Regions from separate parts of the Hyphomicrobium sp. DMF-1 genome, predicted to be linked through region 1. Evidence: predicted binding sites of a transcription regulator. Region 1 holds the regulator's gene; each other region holds the start of a gene.
What was found. Region 1 encodes HrcA, which represses chaperone genes, less so after heat shock. Its sites were predicted from a motif close to GTTAGCACTCNCNNNNNGNGAGTGCTAAC; they were not measured.

Region 2: a site for HrcA is predicted at 3,021-3,049, ahead of PE058_RS17005 (co-chaperone GroES). Genes of this name have one in related genera too.
Region 3: a site for HrcA is predicted at 2,990-3,018, ahead of groES (co-chaperone GroES). Genes of this name have one in related genera too.

The regions. Positions count from the first base shown of each region.
Region 1 covers NZ_CP115706.1:950,132-955,355, forward strand. Annotated here, with positions in the region: gene rdgB (RdgB/HAM1 family non-canonical purine NTP pyrophosphatase) at 1-871, opposite strand, end outside; gene PE058_RS04285 (VOC family protein) at 868-1,278, opposite strand; gene PE058_RS04290 (DUF1772 domain-containing protein) at 1,319-1,747, opposite strand; gene rph (ribonuclease PH) at 1,800-2,513, opposite strand; gene hrcA (heat-inducible transcriptional repressor HrcA) at 2,767-3,840, shown strand; gene grpE (nucleotide exchange factor GrpE) at 3,952-4,617, shown strand; gene dnaK (molecular chaperone DnaK) at 5,105-5,224, shown strand, end outside.
Region 2 covers NZ_CP115706.1:3,711,625-3,716,848, reverse strand. Annotated here, with positions in the region: gene katG (catalase/peroxidase HPI) at 1-446, opposite strand, end outside; gene groL (chaperonin GroEL) at 940-2,568, opposite strand; gene PE058_RS17005 (co-chaperone GroES) at 2,671-2,961, opposite strand; gene dprA (DNA-processing protein DprA) at 3,452-4,630, opposite strand; gene plsY (glycerol-3-phosphate 1-O-acyltransferase PlsY) at 4,617-5,224, opposite strand, start outside.
Region 3 covers NZ_CP115706.1:3,726,726-3,731,949, reverse strand. Annotated here, with positions in the region: gene PE058_RS17085 (efflux RND transporter periplasmic adaptor subunit) at 1-30, shown strand, start outside; gene PE058_RS17080 (ABC transporter ATP-binding protein) at 27-815, shown strand; gene PE058_RS17075 (ABC transporter permease) at 812-2,044, shown strand; gene PE058_RS17070 (H-NS histone family protein) at 2,307-2,618, shown strand; gene groES (co-chaperone GroES) at 3,160-3,474, shown strand; gene groL (chaperonin GroEL) at 3,511-5,157, shown strand.

The sequences.
Region 1 (5,224 bases):
TGGCCGCGAGGAGCGCGCGGGCCAGGGTTCGCCAGCGGGGCTCTGCGTCCGGGACATCGGCGGCGGAGGCCGCCTTTTCAAGGGCGGCGAGAAACGCGGCGAGGTCGGCCGCTTTCCACTCCGGCGCGTTCCGCGCGAAGTCCTCGCGCAGGCCGGAGATGAAGCGAGCCAGCTCGGCCTGCGTGGAAAGATTGCGGGCGGCGGCTTCGAGAGCTTCGAGATTGCGCCCGGATTTGGGGGCGGCGTGCTGGGGCTTCACCTGCTCCAGGCAGTCGCGCTTGAACGCCTCGAAGGCGCGCGTTCGGTGCGAGATCGCATATTTGGATGCGGGCTCCATCTCGCCGAAGGTGAGGGTCTCTCCGTCCGCCACGAACATGGGATCGTAGCCGAAGCCGTTGCCGCCGCGGGTAGGCCAGACGAGTGTGCCGTAGACACGGCCTTCGAACAGGCGATGCTCTCCCGTCGGCCACGCGAGGCAGAGTACGGAAATGAAGTTCGCGCGGGGGGCGGCGCCGTTCCAGGCCCCCTTTTCCGAGAGCGCGTCGTGGACGCGGCGCATGGCGAGGCCGAAATCCTTGCCCGGTCCTGCCCAGCGGGCGGAATAGATGCCGGGGGCGCCGCCGAGCGCCTCCACCTCCAGGCCGGAATCGTCGGCGAGCGCGGGCAGGCCCGAGCCCTCGGCGGCCGCGAGTGCCTTGAGGCGCGCGTTGCCCTCGAAGGTGGGCTCGGTCTCCTCAGGTTCGGCGAGGCCGAGGTCACCGGCAGAGACGGCATCGAAGCCGTAAGGCGCGATCAGCTCCTTGATCTCCCACACCTTGCCGGGATTGTGGCTCGCCACCACGAGACGGCTTCCAGGCGCCAACTGCTTCATTCGTCAAATCCCCAGATGCGCGGCTCGGCGAACTCGACGGAGTTGCCGGCCGGGTCGCGCACGTAAATCGAACGGCCGCCCGATGGCCAGGTGAAGTCTGCCTCGATCGCGACGTCGAAGTCGGCGAGGCGATGGCGCCAGGCTTCGATCTCGAACGAGGTTGCCGCGAAGCAGACGTGGCCTTCGCCTTCCGCGCCGTGGGCCGGCACGGGCAGGGGGCCGCCCATGGATTTGCGCGTTGCTTGCGGGTTGAAGATCAGAAGCATCTGGCCTTCGAGCTTATAGAAGATGTGGCGGCCTTCGGTCTTGGCATAAAGCTTCAAGCCCAGCACACCGCTGTAGAAAGTCTCCGCGGCGGCGAGATCGCCGGCGTAAAGCACGGTTTCGAGGATCGCAGTTGGCGGCATCTGGTGATTTCTCCTCTTTTCCCGCGAGGCTGAGGAGGGGCTAGTTGAGCGCCCACAGGAATATCACGGTCGACAGGGCGCCGAGTGCGGTCCGGATGGCGTGGAGACCGCCCCACTTCTCAATGAGTGCGCGCGTGTCGGGGCCGGCCGATCCGGAGGGCGTGGCGAGCAGCCGGGTGTTGGTCGGCATGATGGCGATGAGGGTGAACGGCCAGTTGGCAATGATGACGAGGCCGCCTGCGATCCAGCGCCAATCGCCGGTGGTCCACCAGGCCGAGAGCGCGAGAAGGAAGCCGATCACGGCGAGCGGTGCCTGCATGGCGAAGCCGCGCTTGTAGCTGGGTTTCCATTCCGCCAGCAGGGCGCGGTCATCGAGCTGAAGGCGAGCCGGTTGCTCGGCGAAGTTGATGTAGACGGCCGCGCCGGTGAAGACGGCGGCCGTGACGAGAGCCAAGTGCCCAGCGAGCATGGCGTGCTCCTGTTCTCAGGCGGTCGGCAGCAGGCCTTGGTTCAAGACGCCGTCAGGCCACCGTGAGCTTCTGCAACTCGACCAACTCGGCGATGCCCTTGCGGGCGAGCACCATCAACTGGTCGAAGCTTTCCTGGCTGAAGGCGACCGTCTCGGCCGTGCCCTGCACCTCGACGATGCCGCCGGCCCCGGTCATGACGAAGTTCGAATCCGCGTCCGCGGCCGAGTCCTCAGCATAATCCAGATCGAGGACGGGCGCGCCTTTGTAGAGGCCCGCGGAGACGGCGGCGACGTGGTCGCGCAGGACCCCGTCCTTGACCATGTCCCGCAGCTTCATCCACTGGATGCAGTCGTGGAGCGCGACCCAGGCGCCGGTTATGGCGGCAGTGCGCGTGCCGCCGTCGGCCTGGATGACGTCGCAGTCGATGGAGATCTGGCGCTCACCGAGCTTGGGGAGGTCCACGACGGCGCGAAGGGCGCGGCCGATCAGGCGCTGGATCTCCTGGGTGCGTCCGGACTGGTTGCCGACCGCGGCCTCGCGGCGGGTGCGCTCGCTGGTGGCGCGGGGCAGCATGCCGTATTCGGCCGTGACCCAGCCTCGCCCCTGGCCCTTGAGCCACGGTGGAATGCGCTCCTCGAGGCTCGCGGTGCACAGCACATGGGTGTTGCCGAACTTGATGAGGCAGGACCCTTCGGCGTGCATGGACACCGCGCGCTCGAGGGAGACGCGGCGAAGCTCGCCTGGCTGGCGTTTGGAGGGGCGCATGGGATCTCGATTCTCTATGGAGGATCAGGGGCGCGCAGGCGCCCTCACCCCTCGTATCCTGGTAATTCGCGCGACCCTACGGGAGGGCTCAGTCCGGATCAACCTCCAATTCCGGGCCTGCTCGCCGGTCCGGGGGCTCTCTTTCCGACGTGCACGCTCAACTTAGCGGCGGGTGTTCGCGGGGGTGAACTTGGTCTTGCATTGACGAGCAGCCTCGCCATTTTTTAGGGTCTCCCGCGACGGCCGACGCCGCATGACCGGTAACTCGATGTCCGACCCTCAATCCGAAATCAAAAAGCTCAGTGAACGCTCGCGCACGATCCTTCGCGAGATCGTGGACAGCTATCTGGCGACGGGCGAGCCCGTCGGCTCGCGCAACCTGTCGCGCGTGCTGCCGATGGCCCTTTCGCCCGCGTCGATCCGTAACGTGATGAGCGACCTCGAGCACGCGGGCCTCATCTATGCGCCGCACACCTCGGCCGGGCGGCTGCCGACGCAATCCGGGCTCAGGATGTTCGTCGACGGCCTCTTGGAGGTCGGCGACCTCAGCGAGGAGGAGCGGCGGAAAATCGAGGCGCAGATCGCCGTCAAGCGCACCAAGTCGCTGGACCAGGTGCTGATGGAAGCCGGCGAGATGATCTCCGGCCTTTCCCATTGCGCGGGCGTGGTGCTCGCGGAGAAGCAGGTCGCGCGGCTGAAGCACATCGATTTCGTGCCGATCGAGCCGACCAAGGCGCTCGTCATCCTCGTTGACGAAGACCAAAACGTCGAGAACCGGTTGATCGACATTCCGGCCGGGCTTCCGCCCTCGGCGCTCACGGAGGCTGCGAACTATCTCAATGCGCACATCCGCGGGCTCACCATTCCCGAGGCGCGCGCCTCGATGGAGGCGGAGCTGGGTCAGGCGCGGGCCGAGCTCGACAAGCTGACGCAGAAGGTGATCAAGGCGGGGCTCGCCGAGTGGTCAGGCACGCTGGACGATCGCAAGAGCCTGATCGTGCGCGGACAGGCCAATCTGCTCAAGGATCTGACCGCGATCGAGGACTTGGCGCGGATTCGACAGCTTTTCGACGATCTCGAAACCAAGCGGGACCTGTCGCAGATCCTGGGGCTCGCGGAACATGCCGACGGCGTGCGCATTTTTATCGGCTCGGAGAACAAGCTGTTCTCGCTTTCCGGCTCGTCGCTGATCGTCGCGCCGTTCCACGACGGAGACCGCAAAGTTGTCGGCGTTTTGGGTGTTATTGGCCCGACGCGGCTCAACTATGCCCGTATCATTCCGATGGTTGACTATACGGCGCGGCTGGTTAGCCGCGTGCTGGCTTGATTTTTCCTGGTTGGCGGCTGATATCGGGCGCACGTGTGCGCCTTCGGTGGCCGTTCGATCGGCCGCACCCGAGACGGCGTTCAACCCAGTTCGCATCGACGCGGAGATGTCATGGCTGACGAGACGACGAATCCCAATGCAGCAAGTGGTGCGGGCGAAGCTCCCTCCGATGCGCCTGCCAACGCGGCCGAGGAGGTGCTGCGGCTCGGAGCGGAGGTCGATACCCTCAAGGGACAGGTTTCGGATCTGACCGACCGCCTTCTGAGGGCGCATGCGGAGATGGACAACGTCCGCAAGCGCCTCGAGCGCGAGCGTGAGGAAACCGCGAAGTATGCGATCACCAAGTTTGCCCGCGACGTGGTGAACGTCGCCGATAACTTCGAGCGCGCCATCCAAGCGGTGCCCGCCGGCGCGGCCGATCAGGACGCCGCGCTCAAGGCGCTGGTCGAGGGCGTCAGCATGACGGAGCGCGAGTTCCTCAACGTGCTCGAGCGCAATGGCGTTCGCCGCATCACCCCCAAGGGGGAGCCGTTCAACCCGCACCAGCATCAGGCGATGATGGAGATGCAGAACGCGGACGTGGCCCCCGGCACGATCCTCGAAGTCTACCAGTCGGGCTACGTGATCGAGGATCGCGTGCTCCGTCCGGCCATGGTGGTCGTGGCAAAAGGAGGATCGAAGCCTTCCAAGGCCCCGGCCGCGGAGGGGGCGGACGAGGCCGGCGGCGGAGACGCGCCCGCGTCCGAGGCCTCGCCGGGGAGCGACACCTCGGTCTGAGGGCGCGCTCTCACGTCAGGGCGCGCGGGCAGGGTACCGATCGGTAACACTTGATCAAGCATATCGAGTGAAAGCCGGCCGTCTCCCGCGCGCTGAATTTCATGCCGGATGCGGCGCTTGGTAGCGGCCGGTGCTCTGGGGTCGAATTGATGCCTCAGGCCGTTGTCTTCCAGCGATTTGCGCCGGCAACTGCAGGCATGGCGCCATTTGCCCCCGCGGGTTTCAGCGCCATGAGCGCCATTCCCGCAAAAGGCTTGCGCGAAGCGCCGTGAGGAGTGTTAAAGCAGTGGCCCCAAAATTGATGCTGCGACGGTGAGCGGTGCCCGTTGTGCGCCGAAAACCTCGCCCTATATAAGTTCGCATCATCAATTGTTCTCCTTGGGGACCGTATCCCAAGCCTCCAAATCCGGAGGCTAACGGACAAAACCGGGCGCCGGCCTAATTTGGGTCCGGACGGTCTGCCGCAACGAAGAGGAATTTCGGAGACATGGCAAAAGTCATCGGTATCGACCTCGGCACAACCAACTCGTGCGTCGCTGTCATGGATGGGGGCAAGCCCCGCGTGCTCGAGAATGCCGAAGGCGTGAATACGACGCCGTCCATCGTG
Region 2 (5,224 bases), 2.0 Mb from region 1:
TTCTGCTTGAGCGGCCACAGCAGGCGCCGGGCCTTGTCGAGGCTGACGTTGTCCGGCCAGCTGTTGAGCGGCGCGAAACGCTGCTGGCCTGCACCGGCGCCGCCACGCCCGTCGCCGGTACGGTAGGTGCCGGCGCTGTGCCAAGCCATGCGGATGAAGAGGGGTCCGTAGTGGCCGAAGTCAGCCGGCCACCAGTCCTGCGACTCCGTCATCAGCGCGCGAAGGTCCTTCTTCAGGGCCTCGTAGTCGAGCTTCTGGAATTCCTCGGCGTAGTTGAAAGCCTCTCCCATGGGATCGGAGAGGGCGGAGTGCTGATGGAGGATCTTGAGGTTCAACTGGTTCGGCCACCAGTCCCGGTTCGATCTCATCGCGGTGCTTGAGGCGAGGCTAGCCCCGTGTGCCACCGGGCACTTGCCCGGGCCCTTGTCATCCGTTTTTGCGTCCATGTTTTTCTCCGATCGTGTCCGGTAAGTCTGTTGGAGTTGGTGCGAAATCCAGGCTGCCGTCCTTCGCGCGGGTCTAGGCAAAGGCTCTTCGGCGATATTGCCGTGGCAGGGTGACGGCGGTCATGACGAGCTCATCACGGGGGGCTTTAGACGGTGGTGCTCCCTGATGCGCTGGCGGCGCTGACGATCGAGCGTTCCATCGTCCTGGAAGCGGAGGGGCGGAGCGGAGCCATGGTCCGCACATCCCGAATATCCGCGACCGGCGCATCGGCGCGCGTCGTCGGCGTTGGCTTCCTCATTATGTACTCGCCTGTTTAGAGTTGTTCCAGACAAGTAGCGCACCGATGACATAAGAACAAATATTATTGTCGAATAAATACGATAAGAAAAACTGATCTTAAGGATTGGTTTTCCTGACATGTCTCAGACAGCAAAACGCCCGCGGAAGCGAACTTCCGCGGGCGTTTTGTCCGTAAGGTGGCGCGAGTGCGCTTTACATGTCGAAGCCGCCGCCGACCGGACCAGCCGAGGGGGCCGCGTCCTTCTTCGGTGCTTCGGCAATGGCCGCTTCCGTCGTGATGAGGAGGCTCGCGATCGACGCGGCATCCTGGAGAGCGGTGCGCACGACCTTGGCCGGGTCGATGATGCCCTTCTCGATCAGATCGCCGTACTCGTCGGCCTGGGCGTCGTAGCCGAAGTTGGCGCCCTTGCCTTCCAGCACGCGGCCGACGACGATGGAGCCTTCGGTGCCGGCGTTCTCGGCGATCTGGCGGATCGGAGCCTGCAGCGCGCGCTTCACGATGGCGATGCCCGCGGTCTGGTCGTCGTTGTCACCCTTGACCGAGATGGCGTTCGTGGCCTTGAGAAGGGCCACGCCGCCGCCCGGCACCACGCCTTCCTCGACGGCCGCGCGGGTCGCGTTGAGCGCGTCGTCGACGCGATCCTTGCGCTCCTTCACTTCCACCTCGGTGGCGCCGCCGACCTTGATGACGGCCACGCCGCCGGCAAGCTTCGCAAGGCGCTCCTGCAGCTTCTCGCGATCGTAGTCGGACGAGGTCTCCTCGATCTGCGCCTTGATCTGGCTGACGCGGGCCTCGATCTCCTTCTTCTTTCCAGCGCCGTCGACGATCACGGTGTTGTCCTTCGTGATCGAGACGCGCTTGGCGCGGCCGAGCATGTCGAGCGTCACGGTCTCGAGCTTGATGCCGAGATCCTCGCTGATGGTCTGGCCGCGGGTGAGAACGGCGATGTCCTCCAGCATGGCCTTGCGGCGATCGCCGAAGCCCGGAGCCTTGACGGCCGCGATCTTGAGGCCGCCGCGCAGCTTGTTGACGACGAGCGTGGCCAGCGCCTCACCCTCGACCTCTTCAGCGATGATGAGGAGCGGCTTGCCGGTCTGAACGACGGCTTCGAGCACCGGCAGCAGCGACTGCAGGCTCGACAGCTTCTTCTCGTGGATGAGGATGTAGGGGTCGTCCAGCTCCGCGATCATCTTGTCGGCGTTGGTGATGAAGTAGGGCGAGAGGTAGCCGCGATCGAACTGCATACCCTCGACGACGTCCAGCTCGGTCTCGAGGCTCTTGGCCTCCTCGACGGTGATGACGCCTTCGTTGCCGACCCTCTGCATCGCTTCCGCGATCATCTCGCCGATCGCCTTCTCGCCGTTGGCGGAGATGGTGCCGACCTGCGCGATCTCGGCGGAGTTCTTGACCTTCTTCGACTTCTTGCCGATCTCCTCGATCACCTGCACGACGGCCTTCTCGATGCCGCGCTTCAGGTCCATCGGGTTCATGCCCGCAGCGACCGCCTTGAGGCCTTCGCGCACGATGGCCTGGGTCAGCACGCAAGCGGTGGTGGTGCCGTCACCGGCAAGGTCGTTGGTCTTCTGGGCGGCTTCGCGCACCATCTGCGCGCCCATGTTCTCGAGCCGGTCCTCGAGCTCGATCTCCTTGGCGACCGAGACGCCGTCCTTGGTGGTGCGCGGCGCGCCGAAGCTGCGCTCGATCACGACGTTGCGGCCCTTGGGGCCGAGGGTGACTTTGACGGCGTTGGCAAGGATGTCGACACCGCGCAGAATCTTCTCGCGGGCATCGGCGGAAAAGCGGACGTCTTTGGCAGCCATGATGGCAAGCTCCGATGTGAGGGAAACGGAAAAAGGCCGAAAACGAACGGCGGGCCGCGAGTGTTCGGGGCCCTTGCCGTCGAGGTTGCGCAGGCGTCGCGCTTACTTCTCGATCACGCCGAGAATGTCGCTTTCCTTGAGGATCAGGACGTCTGTGCCGTCGATCTTCACCTCCGTGCCGCTCCACTTGCCGAACAGCACCTTGTCGCCCGCCTTGATGTCGAGCGGCACGAGCTTGCCGGTTTCGTCGCGCGTGCCCGGACCGGCGGCCAGAACCTCGCCCTGCTGGGGCTTTTCGGTCGCGGTATCGGGGATGATGATGCCGCCCGAGGTCTTGGTTTCGCTATCCACGCGCTTGACGACGACGCGATCGTGCAGGGGACGAAACTTCATGAGAAATTTGAACTCCAGTAGGGGCTTGGGGGAGGCCGCGCGGCTCAGCGCGATCTGTCGATGGCACTGTAACGAGTGGAGTGCCAGACGATCCGCGGTTCTAGAGGTCAGCACGCCGGAGTGTCAAGGCGAGGAGGGGGCGAAGGCGGGCGGGAGAGGCAACCTGTATAAAATCTAAGATTGCATAAAAATGATCTTGATTCGCCCTAAAGTTGCGTTAACGTGTTGGACGTCTCGCGCGGGAACTTAAAATTCAGAAGACGATCGGCAAGTAGGGGAACGCCGTTGAAGATTAGCCACAGTGAAAAAATACCCGCCAATGGAGGGTCTGCATCTCAAATTAGAGCGCAGATTGAGTACATGGCTGATCTTATTATAGAGTTGAGAGATATGGCGCGCAACAACAGGCTCGAAACCTTGGCGGGACTTCTCGATTTAGCCAATACCGAAGCCCGGTTGCGCGCCAAGGATGCGCGGTAGACACGGGCGCCTACCTGACGGCCCGTGACACCATTTGCGAACCATGGCGTGCAATTTCGCCGGCAAGATCCAGCTCCATGAGGACAATGCGCACCTCCCGAGCGTCAAGCGCCGTCGCGCGAACGACCTCGTCGATATCGATGGGGTTGGGGCCGAGTGCGGCCAGCACCCGCTCGCGTTCCCGATCTCCAGGCTCGGATGCGCGCGTCGTCTGAGGCTCGGGCGCGGGTTCAGGTGTGAAGCTGGCCAGGCGATCTTCCGTCAACCCCTTGTGTTGTCGTGCGAGTTGAGGGGCCAGCACATCGAGCACGTCACGCGGCTCGGTGACGAGGGTCGCACCTGATTTGAGGAGTTGGTTCGTGCCCTCTGCGCGGGGATCCAGAGGGTGTCCCGGCACGGCGAAGACCTCGCGGCCCTGCTCACCCGCGAAGCGTGCCGTGACCAGAGTGCCCGAACGCCGCGCCGCTTCGATGACGATCACGCCGAGCGAGATGCCGGAGATCAGCCGGTTGCGGCGCGGGAAATCCTTGGCGCGGGGAACGAAGCCCGGCGGCTGCTCTGTCAGCAGGCAGCCTTCCTCTCCGATGCGGGCCTGAAGCGTCTCGTGCTCCGGCGGATAGATGATGTCCACGCCGCCCGCGAGCACGGCAACAGTGCCGTAGGCCAGGCTCGCCTCGTGCGCGGCCGCGTCGATGCCGCGTGCAAGCCCTGACACGATGACGAGGCCGCCCTCCGCGAGCTCCCGTGCAAAGAGGCGGGAGAGCTTCGTGCCGGCGGCCGAAGCCTGCCGCGAGCCGACGATTGCGACGCACGGGGCAGCCAGCAGCTCCGGCCGTCCCTTTACGTAGAGCAGCGGCGGGGGCGCATCGACGGCGGCGAGCGCGGGCGGATAGCCGGGTTCGATCGTGAACACCGGACGCGCACCGACTTTCCGTGCAGCCCGAAGCTCGGCAACGGCGTCTTCCTCGGGGCAGATCTCGACCGCTCGCCCCGCACGCCGAGCGAAAGACGGCAACGCCTTGAGCGCATTTGCGGCGCCGCCGAAGTGGTTGATCAGCTCGCGAAACGTGACCGGGCCGACTTGGCTCGAGCGGATGAGGCGCAGACACGCGAGACGTTCCGCGTCGTCGAGCCGCGAGACGGGTAACGGCGCGGGAGTGAAGAGCGTCGGCGTATCACGCTTTGGCACCGATCTTGGGCTCCTCTCCCTTCAGAAGCCGGCTGATGTTGGCCGAATGTTTCCAGATGAGCAACAGCGACATCGGCAACGCGAGCAGGGCCTCGGGTACATGGCCGAGCGCGAACAAGGCGAGTGGGGTGATGACGCTCGCGGCAAGCGCGGAAAGGGAGGAGTAGCGCGTCGTAAAGGCCGTGAGCAGCCAGACTGCGCAGAAGATCAACGCTCCGGGCCACAACAGGCCCCCCACGACACCGATGTAGGTCGCGACGCCCTTGCCGCCCTTGAAGCCGAGCCAGACGGGAAAGAGATGGCCGAGGAACGCGGCAAGGCCCGCAAGCAGCGCGCCGTCAATCGCGAGCCCGAACCGCGCGCCGAGCCGGTAGCCCAGGAGAACGGCGGCGGTGCCCTTCAGCGCATCGAGCAGCAGCGTCAGCGCGGCAAGCCCCTTGTTGCCGGTTCTCAATACGTTGGTCGCACCGATGTTGCCGGAGCCGATGGAGCGGATGTCGCCCAGTCCGGCCAAGCGCGTGAGCAGCAGCCCGAAGGGAATGGACCCCAGCAGGTAGCCCACGATGGCCGGCAGAAGATACGCGGTGGCGGTTT
Region 3 (5,224 bases), 2.0 Mb from region 1:
ATCTTGCGTGGCCGGGACGTGAAGTCATGACCGTGATCGAAAGATCTCCGTCATCGGTCCCGGGGCGCGAGGGGACTTCGTCCGCAACGCCCCTCATCTCGGCCCGCGACCTGAGCAAGATCTATCGGGTGGGAGAGCAGGACCTCGTTGCCCTCGGCAAGGTGTCGCTCGATATCGCGGCTGGAGATTTCGTGGCGATCATGGGGCCCTCCGGCTCCGGCAAGTCGACCATGATGAACCTCATCGGCGCGCTCGACGTGCCGACCTCCGGAAACCTCGTGATCGACGGACGCGACATCGGCAGCCTCTCCGCCGACGAGCTTGCCGATCTCAGGAACCGCTCGATCGGCTTCGTTTTCCAGCAGTTCAATTTGCTGCCGCGCACCAGCGCACTGAAGCAGGTCATGCTGCCGCTTCTCTACGCGCACCCCCGTCCCGAGAACATGGAGGAGATGGCGCGCCGCCGGCTGGAGCAGGTGGGGCTGGCAAGCCGCATGGACCACACGCCACGCCAGCTTTCAGGCGGCCAGCAGCAGCGCGTCGCCATCGCGCGCGCCATCGTAAACAATCCGAAGATCCTGCTTGCCGACGAGCCGACCGGCGCCCTCGACACCAAGACGTCGGAAGAGATCATGCAGGTCTTCACGGCGCTGAACCGCGAAGGCATCACCGTCGTTCTTGTCACCCATGAGCCGGAGATCGCGCTCTGGGCCGGGCGGCGCATTACGTTTCGCGATGGCCGCATCATTGACGACGTTCGGCAGACGCCGATCACCGCAGCCGCACCTCCGCCAGCCGGAGGCCAGCCGCAATGAACATGTGGGACTCGGTGCTGATCGCCGTCAACGCGCTGCGCGTCAATCTTCTGCGCTCCGTGCTCACCACGCTCGGCATCGTCATAGGCGTGGCGTCCGTCATCATCCTGGTGGCCGTCGGCACCGGTGCATCCAGCGAGGTGGACCGCCAGATCAAGGCTCTCGGCACCAACATGCTGGTGGTTTTTCCGGGATCGAGCCGCGTGCTCGGGCGCTCCCAGGGCGCCGGCACCGATATCCCGCTCTCGGAGGGAGACGTGACGGCCATCCGCGACAAGGTGCCGGGCGTCGTGGCCGTCTCGGGCCAGATCACCGAAACCGCCCCTATCGTGCGCGGCAACACCAACTGGACCACGACGATCAGCGGCGTTCATGCGGAGTATGGCTTCATTCGCGACTGGCCGGTGGAAAGCGGCCGCGAGCTCGAGGCGAACGACGTCAGGAGCGGAGCCAAGGTGGCGATCATCGGCAAGACGGTTGCCCAGGAGATCTTCGCCGGCGAGAACCCGGTCGGGGCGGCCGTTCGCATCAAGAACGTTCCCTTCGAGGTGGTCGGCGTTCTCACGTCCAAAGGTCAATCGGCCATGGGTCGCGACCAGGACGATATCGTTCTCATTCCCATTTCGACGGCCCGCGCCCGCATTTCCGGAAAGAGCCAGATTCAAAACGACAGGGTCGGGCAGATCTATGTGAAAATCGACACCGATAGCGATCTGGCCGTCGCGCAGGAGGATATCGAAAACCTGCTGCGGCAGCGCCGCAAAACAACGCGTGGCGCCGAGAATACCTTTTCTGTCCGCAATCTCTCCGAAACCATGAAGGCGAGAACGGAGGTGCTCACCACGATGAGCTACCTGCTGGCCGCCACCTCCGTCATTTCGCTCATCGTCGGTGGTATCGGCATCATGAATATCATGCTGGTGTCGGTGACGGAGCGCACGCGCGAGATCGGCCTCAGAATGGCGGTCGGAGGCCGCCGGCGGGATATCCTGCTCCAGTTTCTGGTCGAAGCCGTTTCCCTTTGCCTGTTGGGAGGGCTGATCGGCGTGGCCATTGGTGTTTCCGCCTCCACCATCATCGCTTTCGTGGCGGATTGGCCGGTTCTCGTCTCCCCGGCGGTGCTCGGCGGCGCCATGGCCGCGGCGGCGGCAACCGGAATATGTTTCGGATTGTTTCCGGCGCGGCGTGCCGCCCATCTTAATCCGATTGATGCGCTGCGAAGCGAATAGAGCGGTTTGCTATTCTTCTTCGCCTTGACGAAACCGCCGGAAATCTTTTACTGAACGGCACTGCGATGCGGCAGAACACTCTGCTTGGTCGCAACGTATTTCTCACCCGCGCAAGTTGCGAAAGTTTGTGGGCGTCCCTTTCATCAAGGACAGCTTTTTATCCATTTTGCAGATTTCGCATGCGTAGCGGAATTTGTCGCTCTATAAAGCGCCTATCGAACAGCCTTTGTGCGGCCTGGACGACGCATCAACGGAGTAACTAATGGCAAGCATCAACTACGATAAGATGTCGGTGAAGGAGCTGACGGATCACATTGCGCGCGCGCAGAAGGCGCTGAACGCGGCAAAGGATCGTGAGCGCTCCGAGCTGAAGCACAAGATTGCGTCTTTGGCTGAAAATGCGGGCTTTTCTGTTGGTGAGCTGTTCGGTGCGCGCGGCCGCGGCAAGGCCGTCGCCGTTAAGTACATGAACCCCGACAACCGCTCCGAGACCTGGACCGGCCGTGGCCGCAAGCCGAATTGGCTGGTGGCAAAGCTGAGCAAGGGTGCGAAAATCACCGATTTCGCTGTCTGATTTTTCTTGGTCGTAGAAGAGATTTAACGTGCGCCGCCGTAACCTCATTCGAAGGTCGGCGGCGCGTCGCTTTTAATGCGGCTCGTCGCGGCGATTGGACGCATAAGGAACATTGCGGAGCCGTCGAGTTGCTCTCGGATTGGCCACCCCCTTGGCAGGGCTGGCTGCGGATACAAGGACTCCGAAATAAAGGACGGGTTGGAGCATAAAAAAGCGCGGGTATTATTTACTCCGCCGACAAGGCGAGATGGCCATACTTCGGCCGCGCCCATTTCGGATCTGATCCACCCCACCCAGGGCTCGCGCATTGCCGGCTCGAGCAGGCCGGAAACGCCGAAGCAGGGACCGCCGGTAGGGCTCTCGAAAGAACGTTTAGCACTCACCGCTTGACACTGCTAGTACCCGTCCTCATATAGGCGCTGCGCAACGGGCGATCCTCCCTGACAGGACGCTGGCGCGTGCAACCTTCCAGGCGGCGACACCCGACCGTCCGCGGAATTTCTGCACAATATCAACAATTTCGTATCATGAGGGTTTACCCATGAAGTTCCGTCCCTTGCATGACCGCGTTGTCGTGAAGCGCGTCGAAGAGGACACCAAGACCGCTGGCGGCATCATCATTCCCGACACGGCCAAGGAAAAGCCCCAGCAGGGCGAAGTCGTCGCTGTCGGCCCTGGCGCCCGCGATGACCAGGGCAAGATCGTTGCCCTCGAGGTGAAGCCCGGTGACCGCGTTCTGTTCGGCAAGTGGTCCGGCACCGAGGTCAAGATCGACGGCGAGGATCTCCTCATCATGAAGGAGAGCGACATCCTCGGCATTCTCGAAGGCAAGTCGTCGGCCAAGAAGGCTGCTTAATCGAAATCCCCCCAAATTTCTAACGGAGTGCCAAAGATGGCAGCTAAAGACGTAAAGTTTTCGCAGGACGCTCGCGAGCGCATGCTGCGCGGTGTCGACATCCTCGCCAACGCGGTGAAGGTGACGCTCGGCCCCAAGGGCCGCAACGTCGTGATCGAGAAGAGCTTCGGCGCCCCCCGCATCACCAAGGACGGCGTGACGGTCGCCAAGGAGATCGAGCTCGAGGACAAGTTCGAGAACATGGGTGCGCAGATGCTGCGCGAGGTCGCGTCCAAGACCGCTGATCTCGCTGGCGACGGCACCACCACCGCCACCGTTCTCGCTCAGGCGATCGTCAAGGAAGGCGCCAAGTCGGTTGCAGCCGGCGCCAACCCGATGGACCTGAAGCGCGGCATCGACCTCGCTGTCCAGGCCGTCGTCGACGAGCTCAAGGCCAAGGCGAAGAAGGTCACCTCCAACGACGAGATCGCCCAGGTCGGCACCATCTCCGCCAACGGCGACACCGAGATCGGCGCCAAGATCGCCGAGGCCATGAAGAAGGTCGGCAACGAGGGTGTCATCACCGTCGAAGAGTCGAAGAGCCTCGAGACCGAGCTCGACGTCGTCGAGGGTATGCAGTTCGATCGCGGCTACCTCTCGCCCTACTTCATCACCAACGCCGACAAGATGATCGCGGAGCTCGACAGCCCGTACATCCTCATCCACGAGAAGAAGCTCTCGGGCCTCCAGGCCATGCTGCCCGTGCTTGAGGCTGTGGTTCAGACCGGCAAGCCGCTCCTCATCATCGCTGAGGACGTCGAGGGCGAGGCGCTTGCCACGCTCGTCGTCAACAAGCTGCGCGGCGGCCTCAAGGTCGCGGCCGTCAAGGCTCCGGGCTTCGGCGATCGCCGCAAGGCCATGCTCGAGGACATCGCGATCCTCACCGGCGGCACCGTGATCTCCGAGGACCTCGGCATCAAGCTTGAGACCGTGACGCTCGACATGCTCGGCCGCGCCAAGCGCGTGTCGATCGACAAGGAAAACACCACCATTGTCGACGGCTCGGGCAAGAAGGCCGACATCGAGGCCCGCGTGAAGCAGATCAAGGCTCAGATCGAGGAGACCTCGTCTGACTATGATCGCGAGAAGCTGCAGGAGCGCCTTGCCAAGCTCGCTGGCGGCGTGGCCGTCATCAAGGTCGGCGGCGCCACTGAGGTCGAGGTCAAGGAGAAGAAGGACCGCGTCGACGACGCGCTCCACGCCACCCGCGCGGCTGTCGAGGAAGGCATCGTTCCGGGCGGCGGCGTGGCCCTGCTCCGTTCGATCAAGGCCATCGACGCGCTCAAGGTCGAGGACGAGGATCAGAAGGTCGGCGTCAACATCGTGCGCCGCGCTCTTCAGGCTCCGGCCCGTCAGATCTTCCAGAACGCGGGCGAGGACGGCTCGGTCGTCGTTGGCAAGATCCTCGAGAACTCGAAGTACAACTTCGGCTTCAACGCTCAGTCGGGTGAGTACGTCGACCTCGTGTCGGCTGGCGTCATCGACCCGGCCAAGGTCGTCCGTTGCGCGCTTCAGGACGCGGCCTCTGTCGCTGGCCTCCTGATCACCACCGAGGCGATGGTTGCCGACAAGCCCAAGAAGGACGCGCCCGCCATGCCGATGGGCGGCGGCGGAATGGGCGGCATGGGCGGTATGGACTTCTAATTTAAGGAAGTTCACGCCTCGCTGCGATGCGAATGAAGGCCGGAGCGGTTCGCCGCTCCGGCCTTTT